DNA from 2 places in the Anaerosporomusa subterranea genome. Region 2 is predicted to be linked to the other one. Evidence: a T-box and tRNA genes for the amino acid it is inferred to sense, from the RefSeq annotation. Region 2 holds a T-box; the other holds one or more tRNA genes.

Region 1 (15,567 bases), on a different contig from region 2:
AGTCTATAACTTCGGGGCATCTTTCGTTATTTTGCATTTTGATGAACTGCGCCATTTGCTTTAGCCTCTTCAGCCATTGCCTGTTCACCACGTCTGATAGCTTCTCTGACCATAGAACCAACTTCACCAGTGGTAACGTCATCCCAATTTCCATCTTCTACTTTCGCACCAAAACCAAGATCGTGCGCTAATTTATATTTTGTTTCTTCTGACATAACTTTTCCCATATACAGCCACCTCCAGTATTTATTTTTCGGAAGCCTGTGTATAGTATTGCCGTTATGACAAAAGCTATTCTGTTAAAAAAGGTTATTTAGATACATCTCACCAATCCCCGTCCTCTACCTTATGACCAAAGCCAAGATCATGAGCCAATTTATCCTTCGATGCTTGCGACATTACGCCTTCACCCATAAGTCATTCCCCCTCAAAAAAATATTTACTGATTTATAGATAATATTTATCAAAATGACGCAAATTATTCAGTTGGTCACTACTACCAAGAGGTTATTGAGAAACTACTTATGGGGGAGACGTCACGACAGATGAAGTGGGGCAATGGTGAGAGAAGCTAAAGACGCCGAGAGAAGATATTCCCAGATATACTTTGCTGGCAATATTCCTTTATATCTTTGCTTTAGCATCACGACCGGTTTGCGGCTTTGCTGTATTAAGTATAGGTGGAACTTTCCTGTTCTTGGCATAGAATCGGAAAAGGTAGTATCCGGTAACCGGAATCAGAGTAGCTGATTTGTGTAATCTGCCAGTGGGTAGCAACAGATTACCGTTTTATGTATTAGTGAGGCGAAAGAGGATAACGGGATTCTTTACAGAAATATATTGAGCCGCTAAGTCAGCAGACTTAGCGGCTTTGCTGTTAACATTTACAGCCAAGGTTAATCCCCGATTGGGTTTTCAATCAGCGTGGCAAAAACAAAATCGTGCGTATGGCCATCAGCCTCTTCGGTCGTCCCAGATACAAAATGCACATGCTTTCCATCACCTACATCAATATCTTCTTCTGTCTGAACGCAGATTTCGTGAAAATGGTTTTCAAAGAAGTCTGTCCTTGTCTTTATATTGTGTACATGATCATGATCGCCGCATGGGATAACTTCACGTGAAACCCCGGCAAAACGATGGTTGTGCGGATCTTCCTCCAGTTCCGCTAGCTTGGTGCTTCCTAAAAATTCATGCACATGAGTTTGCGACTCTTCTTCATGGCAAAAACAAGATCTGGTATCTTTTAGCATTGTTACCCTCCTTTCACTCTATATTCCATTGTATGTTACATAAACATGAACCGTTACATTTCATTCTATTATCAAAACCACACAAATTATTTTCAATAGGTACTACAGATACATCTCATTGGAGCGAGATTGCGACAGGTTAGATTGGTCTATGGTAAGAGCGGCTATTAAACGGACCGAACGTCGATGCCAAGGCGCAAGAAAGCGGTGCGGCCCATCAGCATGCTACAGATTAGCACAGACCCTGGAGCTTAACTCCAGGGTCTGTTTCATATAACGTCTCTATGTAAAGAAGCTTTTTTTATTTACGGCGTATAATTTTTTTATTTAGTGACACGACTATCTACTGAGTTATTCTAAAGCTGTAAGCTCCCACTCGGCGAGACGTTCGCATTTATGAAAGGACGAGTATGAAAAAGCTATTGCTTAAATCGTTGTTTGAGAAAGCAACAGGTGACTTTAGAGTCGTATACTGGGATGGCGAGGACGTCACTTATGGAAACGTCCCGCCAAAAATTAAAATAATTTTTAAAAAAGCACCGCCCCTGAATTTTGACTTCGCCGACCCAATGCTTTCTTTTGGAGAAGCCTATGTGGACGAAGTTTTTGACTTCGAAGGTGACCTAGGTGAAGTTATCCAGATTGTAGAACTAAATAAAAACATATTCACGGCCCATGGGCAAGGCAGTAAACTAGCATTAGCATTTAACACAATCAACAGCGCAACCAATCGATGGCAACAAAAAGAAAATATTAAGCATCATTACGATTTAGGAAATGATTTTTTCTCCCTATGGTTGGATGAGACTATGAGTTACTCCTGTGCTTATTTCAATACTATCGAAGACTCCTTGTTTCAAGCCCAAATGCAAAAGATCCACCATATTCTTAGGAAATTAAGCCTAAAACCAGGTGAGCGGCTCTTAGATATCGGGAGTGGATGGGGATGGCTTATCCTAACAGCAGCGCAAATGTACGGAGTCAACGCGCTAGGCCTTACCTTAAGTGAGGAACAGTTTAGCGCTACGCGAGAGCGAATTAGTAAGATGGGTTTAGCAGATAAAGTCGATGTCATGCTGATTAATTATCAGGACTTAGACGAAACCAAATATCAATTCGATAAAATAGTAAGTGTTGGTATGTTTGAACATGTGGGTAAAGAAAACCTACCTAAATATATGAAGAAAATAAATCGGCTACTGACGCCTGGAGGAGTTTCGCTGTTGCACACAATAACGGCAACAAAGGAAAAACCAGTAAACTCCTGGATGGAAAAATATATTTTTCCTGGTGGCTACGTCCCTTCCTTACGGGAAACTATGTGGCTTTTACCGGAATATGATTTTCACCTGCTGCATGTCGAAAGCTTACGTATGCATTACGCCGCAACCCTTGACCGTTGGTATATGAATTTTGGTAAACATATTGATGAAATTGAACAGAAATTTGGCAAACGCTTCGTAAGAATGTGGAGTATATATTTACGTGGCTGCGCTGCTTCTTTTCGGACGTCGGGCTTAAATATTCACCAATTGCTATTCTCCAAAGGTCTTAATAATAGTCTGCCATTAACATTTAATCATCTGTACACAGACCGGCTGGAAACTTTATCTTGACGTACTTTCCATAGTTAAAGCATTCTGCGGAAGCGGGGATCGACGATAAATCCAAAACCCGAAGTCTGATTAAACTTCGGGTTTTGTTACTTTAAGCACTTCATCGTGTGACACCAACCCCGTTATCGGAGCTACCCGAGTATGACAACAGACTGCCAAGAGATTTGTATTAGATCCTGATTGACGATGTGTGAATGCTACATAGATTGTTTAGGAACTTTAAGCAATTGTCCGGGTTGAATCTGTCCGTTATGATTGAGTTGATTCAACTGGCGAATCACTGAAACAACCTCGCGGATATCCTGGCGTTCTGCAGAGTGTTCGGCCGCGATCTTCCATACTGTATCTCCCGATCGAACCTGAATGACGGTTACTTGTGATTGGTCAGCTAAGGGATTAGCATGAACTATTCCTAGATAGAATACAATGGCAATCACTATACCAGTTATAATCTTCATTCAATACCACTACCTTTTCGGAACATATGTTCTTTGATTAGATAGTACATCACACATACGTTCGTGTCAAGTCCTGTTTGCGAACTCCTGTTTGTTTTTGTTATAATCCATGCTATAATAGCGATGAGGTGATGTATATGCCGGAATCATTAAGCGATAAACAAGAGAAGATCTTAGCGTATATCAAACAGAATGTTCGTGCAAAGGGATATCCGCCTTCTGTACGCGAAATTGGCAAAGCGGTGGGCCTCAGTTCAAGTTCCACTGTTCATGCTCATTTGGCAAAAATTGAGGCATTAGGCTTCATCCGGCGTGACCCCACCAAGCCAAGAGCAATCGAGATTATGGATGAATCTTCCTGGCGACAAAGAAACATGATCCCAGTTCCCCATATCGGCCGGGTTACTGCAGGCCAACCCATTTTAGCGGTCGAGAATGTCGAAGAAACTTTCCCGCTTCCTGCTGAGCTCATCGGTCGCGATGACAATGTGTTCATGTTGGACGTGCGCGGCGATAGCATGATTAATGCCGGTATTCTTGACGGTGATTACATTTTGGTCAGAGAGACTAGCACCGCCAATAATGGCGACATCATTGTCGCACTATTAGATGAAGAAGAAGCGACTGTAAAGAGATTTTACAAAGAAGGCGGACGTTACCGGCTGCAGCCAGAAAACGACACGATGGCACCAATATATGCGGATAAGGTGGATGTGGTTGGGAAGGTAGTTGGCCTATTCCGCCGCATGTAGTTTGGGATCGCTGATAGACCCCATCTGCGTTGTTGCTCCTGTGCGCGTTCGCTCTGCGTACCCCACTGTACGCGATCGCTGACGTGCTCGTCGCGCCTAGCATCTGGGGCCTCTGAGCGATCCCAAAGACGGCGCTTGTTGATAACCCCCATCTCGTAAGTAGCATCTAAGGGCTATCAACAAGCGCCGGGTTGAGTTATACATAGTTAAGTTGATACTACTAATTCGAATAAATAGAGCCTGAGCAATTCTTCAACATTGCTCAGGCTCTTTGTTATTTACTTACATAGGGGACATATTCAGCATCTCTGACCAGCACGTGTTCTGCGATCCAATCATACAAAAGACGGAACGTATCAAATGACATTGCGACTGAGTTAGTTGCAATGGTTTCGGTCATTGCCGCCACACGCTCGCGGAAAAGATTGTGTTCGCGGCAGTGTTCTGCCTATCCTTCCGGCTGCGCGCTATTATACACGACAACTGCAGGAAATAGTCGTATCATCCCATCTTTATATCTAGCATAATTGCCCTTTAGCACAGCCATAGTCCCCCGTGCCAAAGCTATCGCTTCCTCCTGCTCTGGCAGAAAGCGAAAACGCGCCCGGAAAACAGTATTCCGCTGATCAACTAATAATAGCGTTGCCTCTAAATAACCTTCAGAATTTCGCTCCACAACCTCAACCATGCCGACCATTTCTAGAACCTTGTCATGATATTTATCATCATAATATGAGGCATTGCCAGCGAATCGCTTTCCGAATTGGGTAACTTCGCCGGTTTCGTAGGGAGCTGTTTCGCTGAGATCAGTGACAGACGCAATCACTTTTCCCTTAGGTGGTGGAGTCCGCAAGCCATAAAAATAAGAGCCTGCGATCACCGCCGAGAAAGCCATCGCGATGATAAGCGTCACAAATACTACCCGCCGACTCAAAACAGGCCAGACAATTTCGGCATTGTGCTGAGGCGGTTCTTGCGTCAGCGCAGCAGTGATTGCAGACGGTGGATTGGAATCTACTATCGTTATCCGCTCCTCAATCAGTTGGTCTGAGACAACTGCCGTCCTAGGAGCAGACTCAGCTTGCGGCACAGTTTTCTCTGGTGTTGGCTTCACTTCGCTTAACCCGCCAGCAAAATGCGCTAACGCCAAGGCTTCCAGTTCTTCCTTTGTCAATAAAGGATATTCTGCCCGGGCTTGGCGCAGATAGGCAAGCAATTCCGCTTTAGTTGGCGCCATAAGAACCTCCGGCAATAGTTTAGCATTATCATTATTCTACAGAGTATTGCTGTTTTCCTCTGACTTTGGCATCCTACGCTATAATCTTCTACAACAGAGGGAAAACTGAGCTTAGGAGGTGATTGCTGATGGATAAAAAAACATGGGACCAGTCACATACCGTACAAAGCAATAAGGCACAAGAGCGGGAGCGAAAAACGGCAGGCTCGCCAACCTTAAAAACGCAAGGTCTTGAATTTAAAGATGTGAACAAAGAAACCAAATAAAGCAGACTTGATTCAGGTGGCGTTTAACTCGATCTGAATCCTAGCCGTACTTATCCAGGGACTTAGCCGCTCTTGCTCCTCTTTAGAAGTGGGAGTCTTAGAACGGCTTGGTCATCGGATAAAATCTTGAATAGTTGTTCTTGTGCTCGGGCATAGTATTAACGGAGGTGGACTGCCATGAAAACTCCAGGTGTTCAGTCAGTGTCCTCTTCTAAACGGAGGACAGTAATTGGTTCCTGACAGTTGCAATCGCACCCTACTCCAAGAACAAAGAGGAAGCTCACAGCTTCCTCTTTGTTCTGTTTATCGAGGTACGTGGTACACTGAACGCGAGTGACACTAGCGGCACAAAAGCACCTGTATTATTATACGATCATCATTTAGTGGCACTCGTGCGTTTAACGACTCTCGTGCTCCGTTTCTTTCGTCCTAAGGCTTAATTCACCTGGAACTTTATAATTTATAGCACAAAAAAACTAAGATTTACCATCGAAATCTCAGCTTTTGTATACCACATTTTTAAGGAGTAACTGGCTGGGGAGGAAGGATTTGAACCCTCGAATGTCGGAGTCAGAGTCCGATGCCTTAGCCAGCTTGGCGACTCCCCAATGTATAAAGCTAATGGTGCGGGCGAGAGGATTTGAACCTCCACGGGTCGCCCCGCCAGATCCTAAGTCTGGTGCGTCTGCCGTTCCGCCACGCCCGCATTTGATACCTTCATATATTAGCATAAGATTAAGCGAACGTCAACATCACACCGCTATTATCTAGCAAAGAGTGAGCATTATTTCGTCAAAGCTTGCCGCAGAACCTTAAGCAGCAGCCGATTTTGTTTCGGTTGTTTAATCGCCACTCGGATGAAAAAAGGCGAAAGTCCGGGATAATTACTGCAGTCACGGATTAATACTTTATTCTCCATCATCGCTTTTCGCAAATTTGTCGCCATCATTCCCGCACCTGTAATATCGATTAAGATAAAGTTAACTGTAGGGGGATAAACTTTTAAGCCAGGAATATCTGCTAACCCCTGATAAAAGAGGTTTATTTCGTCGGCAAGCAAGCGACGGCTTTGTTGACGGTAATCCGAGTCGTTAAGAGCAGTCACGCCTGCTATTTGCGCCAGACAATTTACATTCCAAGGGTCTTTTCCTAGGTGAAGCAGACCGGTCAGGTCTGGATTAGTCAGTGCAAAGCCCAGCCGTAAACCAGGCATAGCATAAAATTTAGTTAGTGAATGTAGGATAAATAGATTTGGGTATTTTCGCAAAAGGGGCCGACAGGTATACATGCTGTCCTCTGGCAAAAAGTCTAGGAAAGATTCATCAACCACGACCGTAACATTGCATTCCTTCGCTGCCGCCAATAGGGTCTCGATCTGTCTGTTCTCAACCAGCACGCCGGTTGGATTGTTAGGATTGCCCAAAAACACCATATCAACCGTAGGTAAAGCCGAAATTATTTCCTCGATTGCTACAGCAAAACCAGCCTCAGACTGCAAAAAGAAATATTCAATTTCTGCTCTGGCGGCGCGAGCTGCCCGTTCATATTCACTAAAAGCAGGCGCGGGAATTAAAACGCGTCTGGGCTTAATGACATGGCAAAGTACATAGAGTAGTTCCACTGCACCATTGCCAGCAGTAATCGTTTCAACCGGCACTCTGTAATGCTGACTGACCGCTTGTTTAAACATAGCAGCTTCTGTGTCAGGGTAATGAATAATGCTATCCAGCGACATCGCCAGAGCCTGTCGCACACTAGTGGGAATCCCCAAAGGATTAATGTTAGCGCTGAAATCAAGATACTCGCTAAGGTTGGCGCCTGTTTGCCGCGCAGCAGCATACAAGTTGCCTCCGTGTTCGAAGTGTTGCATTGTTACCCCTCCACTGTGGTCAATCCGCCTGAAATCATTTCTACTATTCGCCAATAAGTAATACCAGAACAGGCTGCCGACACAGTTTTTATACATGATGACATTTGTGATCGTTCACTGGCGGGAAAAAGTATCCCTAATACAGTGCCGCTATGCGCGGCATTCACTCCAACAGCACCGTACCGCTCGGCAATCTCAATTACCTTTTCTAAGCAAGGTTTATACAGTGTTGTTTGGTTGGCAACAGCGCTCAAGGTAGCGCCCCGGCCAATCATCTGGCTATCACCATAGCGTAGACCTTCTGTTACCAGTTCCACTGCTTGCTGCACCAGGCTTTCCTTAGCGGCATTTAAAGCAGCTAAATCGTCGCGCTGATTAAAACGTTGCGTGTTCACTTCGCCGCCAACATCAAAGACGGCAATATAAATAGTCGGTGGAGCCCCCAGCAACCGCCGGATGCTACCACTGACATGATCGAACATCACGATTCCCGGATAGAAGATTCCATCAGTCGGTTCAATTGCTAGCGCAATATCGGCAATTTCATCCGCAGTCAATACCCTGCCAAAATATTGGGCCGTAGCCTGACAGGCTGCAGCAATATCGGCGCTGCTCGAAGCCATCCCTTTGCCGATTGGTAGCTCAGATTTCGCGGCTATCGTTAACTCAGCCGCCGATTGTTGCAGATACGCTAGCGTCTTTTTTACTGCAGTCCTAGTTTTATCACCAATACTGCTTGTTTGCTGCTGACCAAAGCCAATCTCCACTGTGGAATAGACATTGATCGGACAGGTAATTAAGAAGTTTTGCCCGTTAATTGCTCCTTGCACCAATTCACCGCAAGTACCGGGCGCCTTTACCGTTATGCCCATAACCATTCTCCCAACAGCACAACAACGACCACAGTCAGGCTGGTTACCAGAGCCATTAGCTGAGTGGTTTGCTGAATATGCTGCGCCACAAGTGGTTTGTGGGGTTCTCCCATATAGGAGCGGAAAGAGGCAACACCGCCATAGTAGTTTAAGCCGCCTAGCCTGATCCCGAGCGCGCCTGCCACTGCCGCCTCTGGGATGCCGCTATTGGGACTAGGATGCTTGGCAGCATCCCGCAAAATGGTTTTCATGGCGCCTTTGGCATCATAGCGTAGCAAAGCGGCCGCAATAATGACTAATAGGCCGGTCAATCTTGCCGGAATATAATTGAAGACATCGTCCACTCTAGCAGCAACCATGCCAAAATGAAGATACTTCTCATTTTTGTAACCAACCATAGAATCAAGCGTATTGACCGCCCGATACAAAAAAGCTAGTGGCACACCACCGATAGCGGCATAAAAAAGCGGGGAAACAATGCCGTCGACAATATTTTCGGCCACCGTTTCCACTGTAGCGCGAGTGGCGCTCGCTTCGTCCAGTGAGTCGGTATCACGTCCGACGATCCAGCCCACCTTAGCTCTTGCCTGCACTAAATCACCGGCTAGTAAATAGTCTTTGATCTCACAGCCTGCTTCAGCCAAACTGCGGGGCGTGATCGCAAAGGAAAGCAAAACTGCGCCACCGGTAAATCCGGCCAGCGGGTGCAGCAGTTCTAATATATACAGCAAATCCTTGACGACACTATATACCATTCCTAATACTAAACACACCAAAATAGCTCCGGCCCAGTGTTGCCGTTGCACGGAGGCATCTGGTTTGCGGAGCACTCTCTCCAAAGTGGCTATCAAATTGCCGATAAGCACTACCGGATGCCACTTGCTGCGCGGGTCACCAACCACAGTATCTATCAATACGGCAAACAAGGGAATCAGTGCCTGTACTCCTATAATCATACTATTCAACACCCATTATTCGATGAACTAAGCCCATATCAAGACTGTTCTTTACTGTTTCGGCTAAACGGTTATAACTTTCCTGCTTGCGCGCCTGCGTATCTTGCACTGTTTTTAGCGGTGCAAGGCCTTTGCGCGTGCGCAGATTGTCTATTACTGTCCGGCGATACTCATCATTATCAAAAATACCATGTATGTAAGTGCCCATCACCAAACCATCAGAGCGTACCACTCCATCGGCACAATTATGCACACTCCCTGAACGGCTTGTGATGGTAAAAGCCGGGATGACCGGGCCGAGGAATTCTGTCCGCCCCATATGAATTTCATAGCCTTGCAAGGTTACAGCAGTGTAATTCATGCCTAAGAAGCCATGACTGCTGCAACCGGCTGTTACCTGATGGGTAATCTTATCAGCCGCAAACGTCGTCACCGTAGCTAATAAGCCCAGAGCTTCTACCCGATCAATGTCCGATTCGGTATGCTCGGGATCATGAATCTCCTTACCCAGCATCTGATAACCGCCGCAGATGCCAACAATTGGCGTGCCGGTTGCTGACATACGGATAATATCCTGGTCATAACCCTGCTCGCGCAAATACAAGAGATCTTCGGTAGTATTTTTGCTGCCGGGAAGAATCAGCAAATCCGGGTTCCCAATCGCTTCACCCTGACGAACATAGCGCACTGTCACATCTTCTTCTCTAGCCAAGGAATCGAAGTCGGTAAAGTTGGAGATTTTCGGCAGCCGCATCACCGCGATCTCAATATCCCGCTTTGCGACAGGCTGTTTATCGTCAAGTGATACGGAATCCTCATCATCAATGCCTAGTTGCTCCAGATGCGGCACGACACCCACCACCGGCTTGCCGGTTTTTTGTTCAAGAAAATCCAGCGCTGGTTTCAACAGATTGATATCGCCGCGGAATTTGTTGATGATAATACCTTTCACCAAGTCCCGCTCATCAGGTTCTAAGAGTTCCAGCGTGCCGACAACCGAAGCCAGGGCGCCGCCCCGGTCAATATCAGCAATCAACAGCACCGGCGCCGGAGCCAGTTTGGCAATACGCATATTGACAATATCGTTGGCCTTTAGGTTGACTTCCGCCGGACTGCCTGCGCCTTCAATGACAATGACATCAAAATCCTGATGCAATTTTTGCAAGCACTCGCCGATCACGTTAAGGGCAGTAACACTGTAACCAGAGTGATAATCCTTGGCTGACATCACGCCAACAGGCTTGCCCATAACAATAACCTGCGAACTGGCGTTACCGGTTGGTTTGAGTAAAACGGGATTCATCTCGACAGTCGGTTCAAGCCCGGCCGCTTCCGCCTGCGCAACCTGCGCTCGTCCCATTTCATCACCCTGTTTGGTAACATAGGAGTTTAAGGCCATATTCTGCGCCTTAAACGGAACAGTTTTCAGACCGGCTTGATAAAAAATCCGGCATAGCGCTGTGGTAATAATGCTTTTACCCACATGGGAACTTGTCCCCTGCAGCATAATCGTTTTCGCCAATGAGACCACCTCCAGGTATTCTTAACATAAAGTAACGTTTAACACTAAGCGCGCGAAGCGCACAAAGCCCGCAAAGCGGGAACGCAAAAATATGTGCGTTTTGTGCAGGCGCGAAGCGCGCTAAGGGCGCTTCGCGTTCTTTGTACTACGTTCCCCCGCCCCGAAGACCGTATCAGCGGTTTTTCTTACTATGGTCTTCCTTAAACTGTTTGCATTTTTCAACAAAGCGTCTAGCAGCCTGCTGATTGCCGGCAAAATGCAGATGAAGATAGGACGCTAAAATATTATCAGTCATGAAGCCGCCTGGATAAGCTGCTCCCGTCCGTATTTTCTTAAATTGAAAAGCCCAAGGAAAATCGCCGACCTCATGATCTAGCAGCATCCGCGAAAAATGAAACTCATGGCCGCGAATCACATCGCCAGCCTGACATAGTACATTATCGCATAAAGCAGTAGCTTCTACATAACCAACTGTTTCCAGTTTATTCTGCATCGCGCAGGTTGCAGGCACCAATCCGACCATAGCATGAGAGCGACCGGCAAAATCATTAATACTGTGGGATAAGTACATGAGTCCGCCGCATTCAGCATAAATCGGCATACCTTGCCGTCCCGCCTGATAGATAGCCTGTCGCATACTTTGATTGGCTGTGAGCTGATCAACAAACATTTCCGGAAAACCGCCGCCTAGGATCAAGCCGTCGACATCTGGCAGAGAAGCATCCCGCAACGGACTAAACGGTACAATCTCGGCCCCCTGTGCAGCAAGCGCATCCTGGCTTTGCGGATAATAAAACGAAAATACATCATCCTGGGCAACCCCGATACGGACGACTGAAGCAACTGTTTTTTTCTGCTTATTCACTCGTTGCAGCGGCGGCGCCTGCTTCGCCAGTTCCAGAATCTGATCGACAGCTACCTGCTTGCTAATTTGAGCGGAAAGTGTCTGTAGCGTCTGTCCAATATCATGTTCTGTTACCGGCGTTAGGCCAAGATGCCGCTCCGGCATAGTAAGATCAGCGTTGCGCTTGATCGAGCCTAGCACAGGGATCTTGAGCCGGTCAAGAGCTTCGCTGATCATCGTTTGATGCGATTCTGAGCCGATGCGGTTAATAATCACGCCGGCGAAATTCACCTCAGGATCATAAAGCTTATAGCCTAACGCTGTTGCGGCAGCGCTCTCGCCCATTGATCTAGCGTCAACCACCAGGACCACAGGTGCGTTTAGTAATTTGGCAATCGCGGCAGTGCTGCTAATGCCGCTGCGTCCGCCATCATGCAGACCCATAACCCCTTCGATAATTACGATATCGTTACCTGCCGCCGTTTCCGAGAAAATGGAGACCATTTCTTCTGCAGGCAGCAGCCAGGTATCAAGATTATGCGCCGGTTTGCCGCTGGCCAATTGGTGATAGCCAGGATCAATATAATCAGGACCAACCTTATAGGATTGAACCTTTAGCCCACGACCGGCAAGCGCCGCCAGCAAGCCGGTAACAATCGTTGTTTTGCCAGCCCCGCTATGATTAGCGGCAATCACCAGGCGCGGTATCTGCAAATCAGCCATCATATCGTCCCTGATCCTGCATATAGAGCAAAGCATTCACTGTTGCCGCCGCAATCGGACTGCCGCCTTTCGTTCCTTTGACAGTGATATACGGCACCGGTGATGTCTCGGCAAGCAGTGCTTTCGACTCAGCTGCCCCGACAAATCCCACCGGAACGCCAACAATTAATGCCGGCCGGATACCCGAATGCTGGATCAACTCCAGCACTTCAAACAAGGCTGTCGGCGCATTGCCAATGGCGACCACCGCGCCATCCAAACGGTCGCCAAATGCACGCATCGCTGCCATCGAGCGGGTAATCCCCTCCCGCTTGGCGACTGCGGCAACTTCAGCATCAGCAATCAGGCAGTGAACTTCACCGCCAAACTCAGCCAGCCGGCGGCGGTTAATGCCAGTCCGAACCATTTCCACATCGGTGTAAATATGGCAGCCGGAATATAGCGCTTGACAGCCGGCGCGAATTGCCTCCGGATGAATGTCAATAACCTCCGAATAAGCAGGATCACCGGCAGCATGAATAATGCGTGAAAACACCTTAACCGCTTCCGGGCTTATATCCAGATTTTCTAAATAAGGAGCAATGATTTCCATACTCCGTTTCTCAATTGCCATAGGTTGCGTAATGAATGACACCTACAAAACCTCCTTTATGAACTTAAGTACCTCCGGAAAGGATACCGCAACAGAACTATAGGCAATAACCGGCCGGTCGATCATGACAATCGGCAGTCCCAGTTCCATTGCCGCCGTAAATTTGCTGTCACTGCCGCCAATCATACCGCTATTCTTGGTCACAATAACGTCAGCGCCAGATTGCCGAAACATCGCCGCATTTAGTTCATGAGAAAAAGGACCTTGCATAGCCACAATATCACGAGGCATGAAGCCTAACTCGATGCATTCCTTAATCACTGATGTTTCCGGCAGCACGCGGGCAATGAGCCGATGCTCACACAGAGCCGGTTCGTTCTTAAAGATGGACAGCGTCCGACTGCCGGTTGTCAAAAAAACGGTTTTCCCTAGAGTGGCAGCCGCTTTGGCGGCTGCTGCGGCATCAGCAACAACATACAGCCGATCATAATCCGGTATCGCCGCGCGTGGGCGTTCATAGCGCAGATAAGCGACTTCCGCTGTCTGGCAAGCGCGCTGCGCATTTTGTGAAACATTGACTGCATAAGGATGACTGGCATCCACCACCAACGTAATCTGGCGAGTTTGCAGCAGTTCAGCCAACCCTGCACAGTCGAGAGAGCCGGTATGAACACTAAGGTTCGGTTCATCCGCTAGTTCACGTCCATATTCGCTCACGACCGATACCAGTACCGAGTATCCCTGCCGCGCAATCAGGCTGGCGAGTTCCCTCCCGTCCTGCGTTCCTGCTATTACTAAAATCACAGCTGGTAGCCCCTCGGTGTAATCATACGGCCTTCCCGTACAACGGTTTGACTGTTGCCGATGATCACCAAGGAAAACATATCAATAAATTCTTGGGTGAAGTTATCCAGAGTGGCAATCACTTGCTTCTCTTCCGGACGGGTCGCATGATGGACAATGCCGACCGGCGTCGTGGCAGGCCGATGCTGCAGCAAAATTTCTCTGACCTCTTCAATCTGGGTGACCCGTTTCACACTTTTCGGATTATACAGTGCAATAACAAAATCTGCGGCTGCCGCCATCTCGACCCGTTTACGGATAACCTCCCACGGGGTCAACAGATTGCTCAAGCTGATCACCGCAAAATCATGCATCAATGGCGCCCCCAGTAAGGCTGCCGCAGCACTGACGGCGCTGATGCCCGGAATCACGGTGACTTCCGGCCGAATATCTGACGAATGCTGCATAGCCAGTTCCAGAATAAGTCCTGCCATGCCATAGATGCCAGGGTCGCCACTGGAAATGACGGCAATGTTCTTGCCATTCAGAGCCAAATCCACCGCCGCTTGACAGCGCTCGATTTCCTGCATCATTCCGGAACCAAATGTCTCTTTATTCCCGATTACCTCTGTTGCCAGTTTTAAATAGGTGTCATAACCAACCACGACATCAGCAGACTCAATCGCTTTCCTTGCCCGCGGGCTCATATCGTCAACATGTCCCGGACCGATGCCCACTACGGCAATTTGACCTCGGCTACGGCTATCGCTACCTTTGGATATTTCGTTTTGGGCAACAACAGTTTCTTCGTCTGACCCGCTAATAACGCTGCTGCTTCGCATACATTTCCCACTCCAATCGTTTCTTTAACAAAATTTGAACTGTCTAAGCTATTTTCTATCGCACATTGCTCCAGGTGCTCATTCGCAAAAAAATGATGAGGAACTGCAAATTCTTTAATAGCAGCCAGTAAGCCGGCCTCATTCTGCTTGACGACCGTTGAGGCGATGATGGCTATGCTGTTAATGCTTCTACCGATTTTTTGGCAGGCATCTGTAATTGCGGTGACGATTTCCTCACGGGTTGTCCCTTTACGGCAGCCGATGCCGACTGCCAGCGTTTTCGGCCGCAAGAATAGCTGCGAACTTGCAACAACCATCTGTTTGTCAGTAATGAGCACAGCGGCTGATTGCTCAAACAGAGCTGACTCATTCAGCCTCTGCAATGTGACGTCCAGCTTTTCAGCCTGCTGAATATAGGTATCCGCATTAGCTAAACTCATATCAATATAGAAGGTAACCGGATCACCATTGACAATGGCGGCATTGATCGCTTTCATGCAAGCAAACGGTTCAATGACCAGACCGAGCTTTACTGCCAGAACGTCAGCCGCCGGTAGTGAAGCCACATCTGTGGCCGTGGTGATTACCGGCGTCGCACCCGCCACAGCCGCTACCAATCTTGTCAGGTCGTTGGCGCCGCCAATGTGCCCGGACAGCAGGCTAATTGCATGCTGACCCCCTTCATCGACTACGACGACGGCGGGATCAAAACGTTTATCGCGAACATGTGCGGCGATGACTCTAACCACAATGCCAGTAGCCATCACAAAGATAAATCCTTCATACTTGCTGAATATCGTGTCCAGCAAGCTACTCAGACTAGCAAACTCCTTCTCAGTGTTAAGGGGATTGCGGCCTGACTTTGCATAAACATCAGCCGGGACAGCAAGTTGTCTGGCTAAGCGTTCAGCCAGCAATGCCCCTTTGTTGGTCACAGAAATGATGGCCAGTTTCATTTCGCATCCCGATACATATGAGCAA
Region 2 (15,567 bases):
AATATCGTTTCTTAAAGAAAACCCTGCATTTTTTATTAAGGGGATTCATTTACGAGTTGATTTAAATATTTAGGTCTAAATAACATTGTTTTTGGCAACAAAAATAATGTTATTTTTTTCGTGCCATTATTAGTTTTTTAAAAACAGCATTATTCTATATTTCGCATGAGAAAAAGGGTTGTTCCAAAGAATATCCAACAAGTTACCAGTAACCAGGATGCAGGTATTCTCGCGGATAGAGCGTATTTTACTCTTAAGACCAGATATTGGGAGGCATAGAGCATCTTATGATAAGTGATCTTGATAGTCAACACCCTCATTGGGAGAAAACCTTCACTAAAAACCAAGAGATGTTTGGCACTGAACCGAGTGAACCAGCTCAACTTTGTGCTAATATCTTGAAGCAGAACGGACTGAATGCTATTCTCGAGTTGGGAGCTGGACAAGGGAGAGATACCATCTTCTTTGCTCAACAGGGTTTCCGAGTTTATGCCCTCGAATATACTGCAATAGGTGTTGAGACAATTAGAAAGAAAGCTGAGGACTTGGGTATATCTCACCTTGTCACGGTTATTCAGCATGATGTGAAAAATCCTTTGCCTTTTGAAAATGCAACGTTGGATGTTTGCTATTCGCACATGCTATTCTGCATGGCGTTCACCACTTTGGAGTTGGAGACCCTATCTACTGAGATTAGAAGGGTTCTCAATGATGGTGGACTGAACATTTACACGGTAAGAAATACCGATGATAAGCATTATGGAACAGGCATTCATAGAGGCGAAGATATGTACGAAATTAATGGGTTCATTGTCCACTTTTTCAACAGGGAAAAGGTTGAAAACCTCGCTAAAGGCTACGAGATTGTGGATGTGTCTAGATTTCAGGAAGGCGACCTACCTAGAGAACTCTTTATGGGCATTCTTAGAAAATAAAGGGTTACAATGGTTATAGAGGGTAAAAAAGATACGCATCGGCTTATGCCAATCTGCGTATCTTTTCTGCGTGTTATTCAAAGAGCTACTTAAAAACGCCTAATTTTGATTGCAAACTTCTCATTATTTTTCTTTAAGTATTGCAGAAGCGCATCACTTGTAATATTATAAAATTAATACAAAGCATTGCATTGTCCTTTCGATAAGGACAAAAAACTGATGCTAAATAGCAAGTTAAATGTCCCCGATAAACGGGGACATTTTTGCATAGCAACTCGTAAACGGAATCTCTTGCATTTTTTTGCAGGGCCTTTTCATGTATAACCAAATTTTAAGCCCTGGATGTCTAGATTTCTCGACTAACCGATATGGGATATCTACGTACCTGATATATTAACTGAGATGCTAAGACCATAACGTGCCGACTCTTCCAATAAAATGTTATTACTTTTTCTCTTCACCGTGCACTAAATTTTTCACCGGTTCCTCTTTTGGCCGATCAATTGTAGCATTCCTAAACTCATGAATACCTTTACCAATTGCTTTTCCTACTTCCGGTAGCTTGCCAGGTCCGAATACAACCAAGGCGATGACTAATATTAGGATCAATTCTGGTGCACCAAGATTAAACACACAAAATACCTCCCCAATAACTATTTAATTTAATATCCCTGTAAGCCCCTATCCTCCCGTCTGGGACATCCCCCGTCTACATGATTGGACTTCATTTAGATCGTGTTGAGCAGGCTTCTGCCATACGCTACGTCTTAAAAGCTTCTCTAAATCAGCTTCCGATACACCAACGCGTAACATGCCCTTTATATCAACCTCCGCGTTAGACAACAGACACAACTTAAGTCGGCCATCTGCAGTAAGGCGAATTCTATTACAATGATTGCAAAAATGGTCGGTAATGGCCGATATAAACCCTATGCTGCCTCTACCTTTAGAAAACCGGAATATCGTTGCCGGCCCATCACCAGACGGCTGCTCCACTAGCTTACCCCACCCTGCTGCATTGATAATTTCCTTGATCCGACTAGTAGGAAACAACAAGTCTCTTCCTCTTGAGTGAACAGGCATATACTCAATAAAACGAACTTCAAATGGTTTATCTATTGAAATACGAGCGAAATCAATTAATTCATCAGTATTGATTCCGTTCATGACAACCATATTTAGCTTGATTGGTTCAAATCCAACCTGTTTCGCACTTTCTATCCCCTTTATAACTTCACCGAACATATTGCGACCCGATATCTGCGAAAAACGATCTTTGCGTAAAGTATCCAGACTGATATTAACCCGATCCAACCCTGCTCTTTTTAATGGCATAGCAAACTCACTAAGCAAGCTGCCATTAGTCGTCATCGATAAATCGCGAACACCCGCGATTTTTTTAATGTCGGCAACGAACTGGATGATTCCCTGCCGTACTAAGGGTTCCCCGCCAGTTAGCCGTACTTTAGAAATGCCTGCATTCACTGCAACACGAATAATCTGTAATATCTCTTCATAACTGAGGACTTCGTCCTTAGGGAACCACGATACGTGTCCATTAGGCATGCAGTAAGAACAGCGAAAGTTGCATCTGTCCGTCACAGAAACCCGCAAATAACTGATATTTCTTCCATGCCCGTCTATGATTCCCACCATTATCATCTCCGGTTCCACAATTCTGCTACAATCCGAATGGACTTAATTATCGCAATTATCTTCTTTTCGGAGTATTGCTAAATCCACTAGTTTTTGTCCGTAATTTCTCTGACATTACCTTTTCATTATGCATTTCACAATCCACAGACTTATCTCATACAGCACCAGCAAAGGCAGTGCCATCATAATTTGGGATACCACATCCGGCGTGGGCGAAACAACACCGCCGATTACAAACGCCAATAATAGGACAATTTTACGTTTACGTATTAAAAGTTGCGAACTAATAATACCAAACTGAGCTAGCACTAGGATGAATAAGGGCAACTCAAAGATAAATCCAAATGGGAGCACAAATGAAATTACAAAAGACAGGTACTGCCCCAGTGAGAACATCGGTTGCAAGACATCAGACGCATATCCCATAAAGAATTTTATACCTGCTGGCAAGACGAAAAAATACGAAAACCCTAATCCAGCAAAAAATAAGACCACCGAAGATGGAACCAAAAATAGCGACGCCTTGCGTTCCTTGTTTACCAACGCAGGAACGGTAAATGCCCATGCCTGATAGAGAACCACAGGCAGCGCTAGCAGAAATCCAGCAACTACCGAAACCTTTAGATAAGCAAAGAAAGCCTCCGCGGGATTCATATAATATAACTTACCTGCTGGCGCGGTAAGCAGGGACACCATTTCTGCAGCATAGAGATAGCTAGCACTAGCACCGACTGCCACCGCTAGAACCGACTTGATCAAACGTTGACGCAACTCCTGCAGATGATCAACCAGCGACATCGTTACTGGTTCAGTCGTCTGCATATGATCTGAGTCACTCTCATTCGTATCTACCTCAGACATCATTTCGCCTCGCTTTTTCGTTAATTGCCATTTCAATCTCGCAACTTATATCGACAAGTGCAATGCCCAACTCTGCGCCATCCGTTAAAGGCGGAGTACTGGCCTTCCCAACTGCCCCTATAGAGGAAGAGATGCATAACGCCACTGTGCGCATGCACCTTCTCCTCTCCTTACTTCAACATAGCTTTGACTTCCCTGTAACTTTGGCACCATCGATTGGGAGCGCCGGTGAGTTCATGACATATTACATATTTCTCTAAGGTCGAACTCTACGGCAATCCCCCACTCTTCCGCGGCTTGTTTGGCCGCGCTCTGAATAGTAATCAGAAGAATATTTGGCCTGCGTACAGGATATAAAAACGTAGTAATACCACGCCCCCTAATGCAAGGATGGAATTAAGCAATACCGTACTCAGCTTATAGCTTTGTCCGTGTAAAGACGAAACTGCAACTATCAAGGGGAGCATTAATCCGACTCCAACCACGCCAATCCAGAAAACTCTAGCCCAAAAGCCTGTAGTAAGTGCTTGGATTGCAATAGCGGATGTATTGCCCCCTGCAAAATAGAAACCGATAAACATCAAGAATAAGCAAAACAATTCGAAGGGAACAACTTTCAGGTCAAGCGCCAGCAAATAGTTAAGGTCATCTTCACTAACAGATCCTTTAAACATAGTAAGTCCGATTAAGATGTTTGCAGCGATACCGGCGGAAATGCCGGAGATCAAAAATAGCATTGGTAGAATTGGTGTATTGAAGAGAGGCTTCCCGATTATCGCGGAGATGAGAAAACCCGTGTATATCCCTACACCGATTGCCATGGCGACTAACACTTTCTCAAAGTTCACGCCCAAGCGTTCAAACCATTCAACGATGGGGAGAAGTGGTTTGAAAAACCAAGCTGTGGCGCTCTCCCGCAACAATTCCTTCTTGAAGATAATGGCAAAGAACAGTATGGTTAATGGGCTATACACCGAAAGCAATAGGGTGCCGATTGACATGACTGACTTAAAGTTATAGTACACAAGCAGATACCAAAATGTTAGTGGCTTGCCCAGGTCGAATACCAGCAAAGCCGTACCGAGTATTATTGCTGGCGGCGCAATCAGCGCACCGGCTTTGATCAGTCCGTCCCAAGGCGCCGCCTCATTCCCGCTGCGCCATTTTACCATGATCGCTGTCATCAAAGCGCCGGCACTGAGTCCGGCTAGAAACAGATACACTGCTATCGGCCAAGGCCAGACAATCTCCGTATACTGTGATGTGTTCCCCCAAATGTTTTCCCACATCACGCGTCACCCCCTCTCCAGTTTGGAACAGTGACAACTTTGGGCTTGAGCCCCAAATGCTCCTTAGGTTTAACTGCCCGCTGACTCTTGAGAGCCAAGCTAATATCGCTTTTCGAATCATTCATATCACCAAATATGAGGGCACCAGTAGGACAAATCGATACACACGCAGGTTTTTGCCCTCTTGACACTCGTGTTTCATGGCAGAAGGTACACTTATCCGCAGCGCCAGTCTCTGGATTCAGAAACCTTGCCTGATACGGACAGGCTGCAATACAGTATTTACAGCCAACGCAGAACTTTTCATTGACGAGAGTTACACCGTCTGAGGTCGTATACGATGCGCCGGTAGGACATACGGGCACACAGGGTGCAGAATCACACATGACGCACGATTTACGGTGGAAGTCGGTAATTAGATCAGGGTATTTCCCTTTAGGGCCCTCAATCCAGACTTGAAGTCTTGATACCTTATCAGGCACTTTATTTTCCGCGCGGCAGGCCGTGCTGCAAGCCTGACAGCCGATGCACTTGTTGGAATCATATAGCATCCCATAACGTTTTTGCGTTGCCATTATTATCCCCCTTACACCTTTTTCAAAGTCACACCGGCTGTCTGGAGTGTTATCCCGCAAACCGGAACGGTGGAAGTTGGTATCATCAGATTGGAATTGACACCTTTCTTATAGGCTCGCTTCAGGCCAGGAGAGACACGGCCAAACCCCATATAACAGAAGACTGTATCCGGCCGGACCCCTTCTGTTATGTACGCTTTAACCTGCTGTTTGCCGACCGTTGATGCCATTTCTACCAGATCATCCGTCTTCACGCCCAGCTTACTCGCTGTTTCGGGATGCATCCAGAGTCGGTTTTCAGGCATCAATTCGTGCAGCCATGGCACATTATGCGTATGTCCATTGGTATGGAGTCCAGTCTTGCCTTGAATGAATAGTTGCTGTCCTGATTCAGCGATCTGGATCGGCCTGTAGACAGGCACGCCGCGTCCAAAAACGTTTTGCGCCACCTGCGACATTAGTTCGATTTTCTTGGATGGGGTTTTGAGGTTGGTCAGATATTTATCGATGTATCCTTGCTCATTGACTAATGATTGTGCATCAGGGAATTGTTTAACGAATTCTGCCACCGAATTCTTATCTCGCAAGAATAGCGGTTTCATGCCAAAATTGACAAAACCTTTTTCCTTACCCATTTTGACCAGATCCTGTTTTCCGCCCATTTGCGTTAAGCGAATGTCATCAATGTTTGTATAGGGGAAATAGGCGCCAAGTCCCATCTTCTCAGAAAGCTCTTTGAAAATCTGCCAGTGTGCACGTGTATTATAGACTGGTTTAACGACCTGTTGCCGTAATGTAAACGCTGGTACACCACCGGAATAATCGTTGAAACCTTCATCCCGCTCTAAATAAGTGCTTTCTGGTAGCACAACATCAGCAAACATCGCAGTATCTGACATATAGATGTCACAAACAACCAGCAGGTCAAGCTTCTTCATGGCTTCAATGACTCGGTTGGTTTGCGGCATGGTAACAACAGGATTATACCGATAGGCAAAGTAGCCCTTGATCGGGTAGGGTTTTTCAGTCAGGATGGATTCCGGCACCGCTTGGGCAATACCGTCGCCGGCAGGAGCCAGCTCCATGGGATGTCCTTTTACGCCAGCGCCATCAACTCTCGGTTTTGCAGGTTTCGGAAATGGCGGAGTCTTGAAGCCGGCAATCCCTTGAACAACTGGTTTGCCGACCAGACCATTAATAAAACCAGGACCTTTGCTGAAGAACGATCCGCCAGGCACCTCCAGGTTGCCAAGCAGCATATTGCCAATAATAATCGCACGGCGTAATTCGAACTCCTCCGGTGTGAACGTTGTACGCCAACCCCAGTCAAGGATAGCTTTCGGTTTTACCGCAGCCATTTCTTTTGCAATTCGTTCAATATCGGCCGCCTTAATGCCTGTTTCCTTTTCCGCCCAAGCCGGGGTATATGATGTCACACTGGCCTTGACGGCTTCAAATCCTTCGGTGTACTTGGTAATGAAGTCTTTATCATAGAGGCCATCACGAATGAAGACATGATTTAAGGCAAGAACTAATGCAAGATCTGTTCCCGGCTTAATAGGTAGCCATTCGTGCGCTTTGGCCGAGGTTAGCGAGTAACGGGGGTCAATGGACACCAGTTTACCGCCCTTGTTGATACAGTTCATCACACCGCGCACCTGTGCCACATTAATCCCTTCAAAATAGTTGCGACCCAGTGACACGATATATTTGCAATTACCATAGTCTAGACCTAAGCCTGCTGTTCCGAACGTAACTTCAAGCCCCACCGTCCTGGCTAACGGGCAGGTAGATTCGTGGTTGTGGGTATTCGGCGATCCGTACGCTTTAGCAAACGTATATAGGTAAGACATGTGAGGTCCTTTTCGGCAGCCAAAAGCCATCGCCTCAGGACCGTACTTCTCCTTAATTCCCTGCATCTGCTTAGCAATATAGTCGTAGGCTTCTTCATAACTGACTTCTTTCCATTTACCCTCCCCGCGCTCACCAACGCGAATTAAGGGCTTTTGAATCCGTTGCGGATCATATAATTGTGACTGTCCTGACACCCCGCGAGCGCAGAGTGTGCCGCCAGTGGCACCCCAATCAGGGTTCCCGCTGACTAAAACGGCTTTTCCGTCCACAACCTTTGCCTGAATTGGGCAACGTGATGTGCACATTTCGCAAAAGCTGCGTACAAAATCAGCCTTGCCCTCCACTTTGCCGCCAGCAGCCCAAGTCGCTATGTCTGGAAACATTGAAGCAACCGATAAACTCGCAGCTACTGCGCCTGACAACTTTAGAAATGACCGCCTGGTTATCATCTTCTGACGCCCCTCCCCGCTAATCCATTCGATAAGAGACACAGTGTATTAATTCATTAATACATTTAATATTAAATTATACATTGGTTAGGAAATTCCTGCTATTTACTAAGCAATGTCAGAAATTTGTTATAAATTTCTCAAGCAAAAACAGCCATCATGTGACGGCTGTTTTAGAACTTGCAAGCTACGCTTTTGCTTGCGAATCATTCGTTGAATTACATTGCACTTTTTCTGAAGCCATTTGCTGCGACAAGGCGAGTGAACCTATATTTAACGAGTCAGCAACGCCGCTAGGAGTTACTATCAGGCCACCACGTTCCTTCAATCCTTCGTATAAGATGTTCATTGCCCGCAATTGCAGCGCAATAGGATTGTTTTCATAGACCTTCGATGCCTCGGCAAATCGCTGAGCAATTTCCGTCTCCGCTGTACCGAGGATGATCCTCGCCCGTCTTTCGCGTTCAGCTTGCGCCTCTCGACTCATTGCATCCTGAAGGTTCGCCGGAATGACTACATCCCGTATCTCAACCGATTGTACGGTAATTCCCCATGGCTCTGTTCTTGTATCAATGACGTCCTGCAGTACCTTATCAAGTTGCTCGCGCCCGGAAAGAATATCGGATAACATCGATCGGCCCACAACATCACGTAAAGCCGTTTGTGCAATCCACGCTACTGCCTCTCGGTAATTTTCCACCTCCAAGGCAGCCTTTTCCGGGTCCCAAACCATCCAGAATAAAATCGCATCAACGTTCACAGGAACCGTGTCTTTTGTTAGCGTCTGCTCAGCCAAAAAGGGAGTGGCGACAATTCGCTGGTCGACCCAATATGCAACACTATCAATGATGGGAATGACCCAGAAATGCCCCGGTCCCTTTAACCCGCGAAATTTACCTAGCCGCAGCACAACTGCCTTTTCCCACTCATTGGCAACTTTTAATGACATGCTAAGTAATAGTCCGATTAGAAGGCCAATATAGGCGACAATCTGATATGGCCATATTTCAAAAATTGTGAAGTTTATCAGTATAAATATAAAAAACAACAAGTAAGGAAGTAAATTGATTCTTCGCGAAGGACGGACAGGTATTTGTGTATCCATTTCACTAAATGCTACTTTTTTCATCATTGCACTCCTTCACATCGCGAGGTACAAGAGAATCAATAATTGCGAAAATGTCGTCGCGGGTAAATCCTAACCTATGGGCTTCCTCAAGTAGTTCTTTCACCCTTTGCTCAAGGGTCTTCAATTTATCGTAATCGATATCCTTTGATAAGGTAACAAATGTACCCTTTCCTTGGTGACGCGAAAGGACTCCTTCGCGTTCAAGCTCCGCGTAGGCTCGGCTAACAGTGTTAGCATTTATTTTTAGCTGTACTGCTAACTGCCGAACGGTCGGCAATTGTGTCCCTTGGGGAAATGCACCGGCTAAGACTGCGTTCCTATACGCTTCTTTTATCTGAACGTAAATGGGAACACCGCTAGTATAGTTGAGAGCAATAGGAACCATGAACTCACCTCAGCTTTTTACGGAAAAATAATGCCCGGAGTCTGTAAAAAATATTCAGACGCCAGACAGCAGAGACTGCGAGGCCGCGGGTGCGCTGAGATCTCGCCAACTTTGATGAAGTGCATATGGGTATTTTTCAACAGACTCTTTAGAGATAAATTACTACTCCTCGCGCCTATAAGCATCCACCGCATGAAGGCTGGTTCCCGCAGCAGTCAGCCTCATTCGTTCGGGAAAATTTCCCATTCAGTCTCTCCCACCATGTTATAATGAGACCTTATCCTTGATCGAATTATATTTTACATCCCCAATGCCTGATACCTTCTTCAACTCGTCAACCGTCTTAAAACCACCCTGCGTAGCGCGGTATTCTAGTATGCGGTCAGCTAGGGCAGGTCCGATTCCTGGAAGCGATTCCATCTGTTTTTTATCAGCGTTGTTAAGATTAACTTTTCCGGTGGTCTGTCCCCCGGAAGTAGTCGGTGACAGATTACCTGGGACATGGACTTGCATACCATCGGTCAGTTTTTGAGCTAGGTTAACAGCTGAGGCGTTAGCGCCAGCAGCAAAACCGCCGGCTGCGTTTATAAAATCGACCACCCGAAGCTCACCAGACAGTTTATATACACCAGGCCGGACCACGAAGCCGCTCACATAAACCACAATGTCCGCCCCTGCTGTTGCCGAGCCGGTTGTAACTGTTGGTGCAGATGGGGCGACGGCTACAGCCGCGGATTGGCTTTGTTGCTGCCAAATGTAAAAACCGCCGGCTAAGACTGCAGCCATAATTATGACCAAAAGAAGGTATTGTCGCTTTTGCGGTTGCTCCATAGTCTGCCTCCCAGGTTATAGTGGTGTTAGTATTCGCCACCGATCAGCATTTTCCTGTAAAAAAAAATAGGAGTTTTGCGAAAAAAGGCGTCTGGCTTTTCACCAGACGCCTAATAAATCTTATCTATTTGACTACAATGTTGACCAGACGTTGCGGAACGCAAATCACTTTAACCACTTGTTTGCCAGCAATGAGGGATTGTACTTTTTCCTGACTAAGAGCGAGTTTTTCCAGTTCCTGAGCACCAATACCGAAAGGCGCCAAGATCTTATCTCTGACTTTGCCATTGATTTGCAGTACAACCTCGACTTCATCCACCTTCACAGCTTCAGGGTCGAAGTTTGGCCAGGCTTGATTATGGACGCTGCCAGCAAAGCCTGCCTCATGCCACAGTTCTTCGGTTATATGGGGAGCAAACGCCGCCATCATCCGAAGTAATGCCGAAACGGTTTCCCGCATCATGGCGGAATCTGCATTGGCAGTTTGATCCTTTAGATGGTACATGGCGTTGACCAGTTCCATGATCGCGCTGATGGCGGTGTTGAAATTGAATCGCCCTTCAATATCTTCAGCCACTCTCTTAATCGTGACATGCAGAATACGGCGCAATTCTTTTTCGTCTTTAGTCAATTGAGCAGGATCAAGGTTTTTCGTTGTCCCCATCTGTGGAGCGTAATGGGCTACGATGCGCCACAAGCGATTTAGAAAACGATAAGAGCCTTCAACGCCTTGGTCGCTCCATTCCAGGTCGCGCTCAGGCGGCGCTGCGAATAAGATAAACAGACGGGCAGTGTCAGCACCATACTTCTGGACGATCTCCTCCGGCGAGACCACATTGCCTTTGGACTTCGACATCTTGGCGCCATCTTTGATGACCATGCCTTGAGTTAAGAGATTCTTAAACGGTTCGTTCACATTGATTAAACCAGCATCTTTCAGCACCTTCGTAAAGAAGCGGGAATACAAAAGGTGTAAAATTGCATGTTCAATTCCGCCAATATATTGATCCACAGGCATCCAATAATTTGCCTTCTGCGTGTCGAACGGCCCAGTCACGCAATCCGGACTGGTATAGCGGATAAAATACCAGGATGAACAAATGAAGGTATCCATCGTATCCGTTTCACGTCTAGCGTCTTTGCCGCAAACCGGGCATTGGCACTTCACAAAGCTTTCAGTCTTAGCCAGCGGTGATACCGAGCCTGTGTCAAACGACACATCTTCGGGCAGCATGACAGGCAAGTCTTTTTCCGGAACTGGTACAGCACCGCAGTCGGGACAATAGATGATAGGAATCGGCGCACCCCAGTAGCGCTGACGAGAGATTAGCCAGTCGCGCAACCGGTAGTTAACACGCCGCTTGCCAATACCTTTCTTTTCAAACGAGTCAGCAATCGCTTCTTTGCCGACTTCATTATCTTTACCGGTAAATTCACCTGAATCTACCATGACGCCGGCGCCATCATACGCGCCATCCATAGTTTCAATGCTCAGTGATTGGCCTTCCGGTTGGATAACTAGTTTTTTCTCTAGGCCATACTTAGTCGCGAACTGCCAGTCACGCTCATCATGAGCAGGCACGCCCATGACCGCGCCGGTACCGTATTCAAATAATACATAGTTGGCAACCCAGATGGGCACCTTTTCGTCGGTAAACGGATGTAAAGCGTAGGCACCAGTGAACATGCCTTCTTTTTCAGTATCGGTTGATGTACGATTAATTTCACTAAGGTTTCTAACCCGCTCGACAAAACTGCGAACCGGGGCCTCTGTCTCTTTGCCGGCAATTAACGTTTCTACCAGTGGATGCTCTGGCGCAAGCACGATATATGTGACACCAAATACCGTGTCTTGACGGGTGGTATACACCGGTATTTCGCCTTCTCCTTCCGCCAGCCTGAAGGAAAACTCGGCGCCAACGCTACGGCCAATCCAATTTTCCTGCATTGTCTTTACGCGCTCGGGCCAGCCGCTAAGCTCACTCAGGTCGGCCAAGAGCCTGTCCGCATAATCAGTTATCCGCAGGAACCATTGTTCCAATTCTTTTTTTACGACAACCGAATCGCAGCGCCAGCACTGTCCATCAATGACTTGTTCATTGGCAAGCACGGTGTTGCACTCATTGCACCAGTTAACAGCAGCTTTTTTCTTATACGCTAAGCCGCGATTGTACATTAATAGGAAAAGCCACTGCGTCCAACGGTAATAATCAGGGTGGCAAGTTGCCACTTCACGATCCCAGTCATAGGAAAGCCCTAATTCTTGCTGTTGGCGGCGCATGTTAGTGATATTTTCCCAGGTCCATTTCGAGGGATGAATTCCATGCTTAATTGCGGCATTTTCCGCAGGCATGCCAAAGGAATCCCACCCCATCGGATGCAGCACATTGTAGCCCTTCATTCGCTTGAAGCGAGCGATGACGTCACCAATTGAGTAGTTGCGGACATGGCCCATATGCAGATTGCCGGATGGATATGGGAACATTTCAAGTACGTAGTATTCTGGCTTCTGACGGTTCATCTCACAGGAAAATGCCTTTTCCTGGGACCAAACTGTCTGCCATTTGGTTTCAATGTCTTTCGGCATGTACTTTTCGTTCATGATTATCCCCCTATGTACGTTCAATATAAAGCTAAATGTGTAAAAAAACGCCCCCGGCAATCTGCCAGGGACGAGATTTCCTTCTCGCGGTACCACCCTGTTTGGCGGCTGAGCCGCCCGCTTGAAACCGGTAACGACGGCCAGACGACGTCTGTATCACAGACGCTCCTCAGCAGCGAGTTGGGCGTCTGGGCGCATTGGCTCGCATCGAACCGCCAATTTTCTGTGCCGCCATCGAACCGCTTACTACTCTGCATCGTAGGATTTTCGCTACTAGTATAAACCCGGAAGCGGAAAAAGTCAATCTATAGCAGAAGAGAGAACATCAGCACCATGGAGTTCTAGCATACAGGAAAACAAGCATAAACTGTACCATCTGAGGAGGTGTATCATGTACAAATTGATTATCGGCAATGTTCGAATAGCTATCCACGACGACGCTATACCGCGCGAAAAAGCAATCGCTGCGGCGCAAGAAGCGGTACAGAAAGCGGGGCGGGCCGGCAAGCATTTAAGCCAAATAGATATTTTCCAATCCGACGAAGGGATCAGTGTCAAGACAATTGAGAAAGCAGGTGCTCGCGCTAGTCGCAAGACACTGAAACAAAGCATGTATGACAGTATCTTGGCTGCAGCTAAGGAAAATCTCGCCTCAAGCGCGGCCGGTCCAGACAGTTGGACAGATGACGACAGTGGCCAGCAATGGCACGGCTCAGAAGTAGAAGCCGCCCGCAGCCAAATACTCACTGAGCTTTCCGCCTGGCTCAAGCAGAGCTAGCTCATGTAGCCGGTTTTCGGATAGCGGACTCCATTTAACTCATAGGCAAAGGGTATAGTCGCTTTAAGTCCATCAGATACTGAGCAGTACTTTTCTTTACTCAACCGTATGGCTCGCTCCACGTTAGCTGGTCGGAGTTCACCCCGCAGACGGTACAAAATGCGAATCTCGGTAAAGCTTTTCGGTTCTGTTTCGCGTCGATCACCTTCCACCTCCATGCTGAAGGATTCAAGTGGTTCACGCATCTTGCCTAGAATCATGGCAATATCAATACCGGTACAGCCAGCCAACCCTAGTAAGATCATCTCCATTGGCCGAATGCCTTCCCCTTCCCCGCCAGCGTCTCGGCCGGCGTCCATCAGGACGGTTTGACCGTTCTGTCCGACGCCGGTAAATTTCATTTTTCCGTTCCATTCTGCTTGAATCCGCATATTGATCCGTCCTTTCCCCCACTCTAATACTTTTCCTATTCGCCATGTTTCAAGATTATCCTGTGTAATTCCGTTGGACTTGCAGTAGATGGAAAAATTCTGTAGTATAGAAGCAGAAGATTTGGCGAGAGGAATTTTTTCCAATGAATATATATGCTATTGCTGACCTCCATCTTTCAGGCACTCCACCGACTAAGCCCATGAATATTTTCGGAAATCATTGGCAAAATCACTGGGAAAAAATCAAAACAGACTGGCTGATAAAAGTTTCTGAAGATGATGTAGTCTTGTTGGCAGGCGACATTTCATGGGGCATGCGCTGGGAAGAGGCCTTTGTTGATTTGTCCGAAATCATGGCAATGCCCGGACGCAAAATACTAGTTCGAGGTAATCATGATTATTGGTGGCAAACGGTTAGTAAAATGTCTAAGGCAGTGGACGGCAAGCTAACCTTTTTGCAAAACAGCTTCGTTTCAGCCGGCGATTGGGCTATCTGTGGTTCGCGCGGTTGGTCATGTCCGGGAGATAAGGATTTTAGCGAAGAGGATCAACCCATTTATCAACGCGAGTTAAGTAGATTACGTCTATCGTTAGAGGCGGCGCGTCTGGCTGGTTTTTCAAAAATTATTGTCATGCTGCATTATCCTCCAACTGATGCAAAGCTCAGGCAAACTGGTTTTACCGAACTGCTTGATGAATTTTGCGTCCAGGTCTGTGTGTATGGACACTTGCATGGCGAAGCGGCAAAGTCCGGCCCTGCGGGCATGCGCAACAGTGCAGCCTTTCTATTAGTTGCCTGTGATGCAAGTAACTTTACTCTGCGACGAATCCTAACAGATACCGGCAGGATTTCTGCCCTGGACGGCGAATAGTCTGTGAAAAAGAATGGCAATCTTTAGGGGGGCTAGTCATATGGTTGAAAAACTTGAATTTGTTCGCAACTATGATGACCTCAGCACTGAGCGCGGTTTTCAATTCGAATTCTATTGTGATCGCTGCGGTACAACCTTCCGCACAGAATTCCAGGCTTCGATGACAGGTACAGTTTCTGATCTATTGGGCACGGCTAGCACGATCTTTGGTGGTATTTTTGGCACTGCGCGCGATGTGTCAGAACGAGTCCGCTCATCTTCTTGGCAGCAATCGCGTGATCAAGCCTTTCGCGCTGCTGTTACGGAAGTTAAACCTGAATTTATCCAATGCCCGCATTGTATCAGATGGGTTTGCCGCAAAAATTGCTGGAACATGAAAAAGGGACTCTGTAAAGAATGTGCGCCTGATCTCGGTGTAGAGATGGCCGCAGCCCAAGCTAATCGTTCTGTTGAAGAAGTATGGGCTCACGCCGCGATGGCGGAGGAAGATAAAAAGCTCGATGTAAAAGAATGGCGCACGCCCATTCGCGCCACTTGCCCAAACTGTGAAGCCGCCCTGCCAGCCAACGTTAAATTCTGTCCAGAGTGTGGAACAAAAATTCAAACCGTTTTACATTGCTCTGAGTGTGGCACGAAAATGAACCCAGACGCTAAATTCTGCCCGGATTGCGGGCACAAGGTTGCGAAATAACTTAAAACCCAACCTCTGTTTCCTCTGTGAAGACGTAACCTCGTCTGCTTCACGAACTTATATATTCTCTACTATTGCGAAAAAGGACTCCCACTTACATGGAAGTCCTTTTTGTGTTTACTTGCTGCTTATGACTGGCGGCAGCGGTCGTAAAGTCGACATCATAGAATTCAATACCGGCGTCCAAAAAGCCCGTTCACTGTCGGTTGTCACTAACAGGACTGCCGTC

What was found. A T-box is a leader RNA that pairs with one kind of tRNA and senses whether it is charged. The one in region 2 lies ahead of leuS (leucine--tRNA ligase), so its partner is inferred to be a tRNA-Leu.
Region 1: it encodes a tRNA-Leu, which carries the amino acid that the T-box ahead of leuS (leucine--tRNA ligase) is inferred to sense. The anticodon was not compared.

What each region holds. Positions count from the first base shown of each region.
Region 1 covers NZ_LSGP01000017.1:935,418-950,984, reverse strand. Annotated here, with positions in the region: gene AXX12_RS11905 (small, acid-soluble spore protein, alpha/beta type) at 27-227, opposite strand; gene AXX12_RS11900 (YmaF family protein) at 897-1,253, opposite strand; gene AXX12_RS11895 (SAM-dependent methyltransferase) at 1,664-2,869, shown strand; gene AXX12_RS11890 (LysM peptidoglycan-binding domain-containing protein) at 3,067-3,327, opposite strand; gene lexA (transcriptional repressor LexA) at 3,459-4,079, shown strand; gene AXX12_RS11880 (OB-fold protein) at 4,528-5,316, opposite strand; gene AXX12_RS19360 (hypothetical protein) at 5,445-5,582, shown strand; tRNA gene AXX12_RS11875 (tRNA-Gln) at 6,114-6,190, opposite strand; tRNA gene AXX12_RS11870 (tRNA-Leu) at 6,205-6,288, opposite strand; gene cobD (threonine-phosphate decarboxylase CobD) at 6,367-7,452, opposite strand; gene AXX12_RS11860 (GHMP family kinase ATP-binding protein) at 7,455-8,324, opposite strand; gene cbiB (adenosylcobinamide-phosphate synthase CbiB) at 8,315-9,280, opposite strand; gene AXX12_RS11850 (cobyric acid synthase) at 9,282-10,802, opposite strand; gene AXX12_RS11845 (cobyrinate a,c-diamide synthase) at 10,975-12,369, opposite strand; gene AXX12_RS11840 (precorrin-8X methylmutase) at 12,362-13,003, opposite strand; gene cobK (precorrin-6A reductase) at 13,004-13,765, opposite strand; gene cobJ (precorrin-3B C(17)-methyltransferase) at 13,762-14,451, opposite strand; gene AXX12_RS11825 (cobalt-precorrin 5A hydrolase) at 14,481-15,542, opposite strand; gene cobM (precorrin-4 C(11)-methyltransferase) at 15,539-15,567, opposite strand, start outside.
Region 2 covers NZ_LSGP01000013.1:537,907-553,473, forward strand. Annotated here, with positions in the region: gene AXX12_RS06310 (NAD(P)-dependent oxidoreductase) at 1-15, shown strand, start outside; gene AXX12_RS06315 (class I SAM-dependent methyltransferase) at 288-935, shown strand; gene AXX12_RS06320 (Sec-independent protein translocase subunit TatA/TatB) at 1,380-1,568, opposite strand; gene moaA (GTP 3',8-cyclase MoaA) at 1,617-2,591, opposite strand; gene tatC (twin-arginine translocase subunit TatC) at 2,706-3,452, opposite strand; gene nrfD (NrfD/PsrC family molybdoenzyme membrane anchor subunit) at 3,776-4,741, opposite strand; gene AXX12_RS06340 (4Fe-4S dicluster domain-containing protein) at 4,741-5,316, opposite strand; gene phsA (thiosulfate reductase PhsA) at 5,328-7,619, opposite strand; gene AXX12_RS06350 (slipin family protein) at 7,807-8,751, opposite strand; gene AXX12_RS06355 (GntR family transcriptional regulator) at 8,729-9,133, opposite strand; gene AXX12_RS06360 (ComEA family DNA-binding protein) at 9,398-9,964, opposite strand; gene leuS (leucine--tRNA ligase) at 10,089-12,566, opposite strand; T-box leader at 12,630-12,835, opposite strand; gene AXX12_RS06370 (hypothetical protein) at 12,958-13,344, shown strand; gene AXX12_RS06375 (OsmC family protein) at 13,341-13,775, opposite strand; gene AXX12_RS06380 (metallophosphoesterase) at 13,919-14,647, shown strand; gene AXX12_RS06385 (zinc ribbon domain-containing protein) at 14,688-15,338, shown strand; gene AXX12_RS06390 (hypothetical protein) at 15,456-15,567, opposite strand, start outside.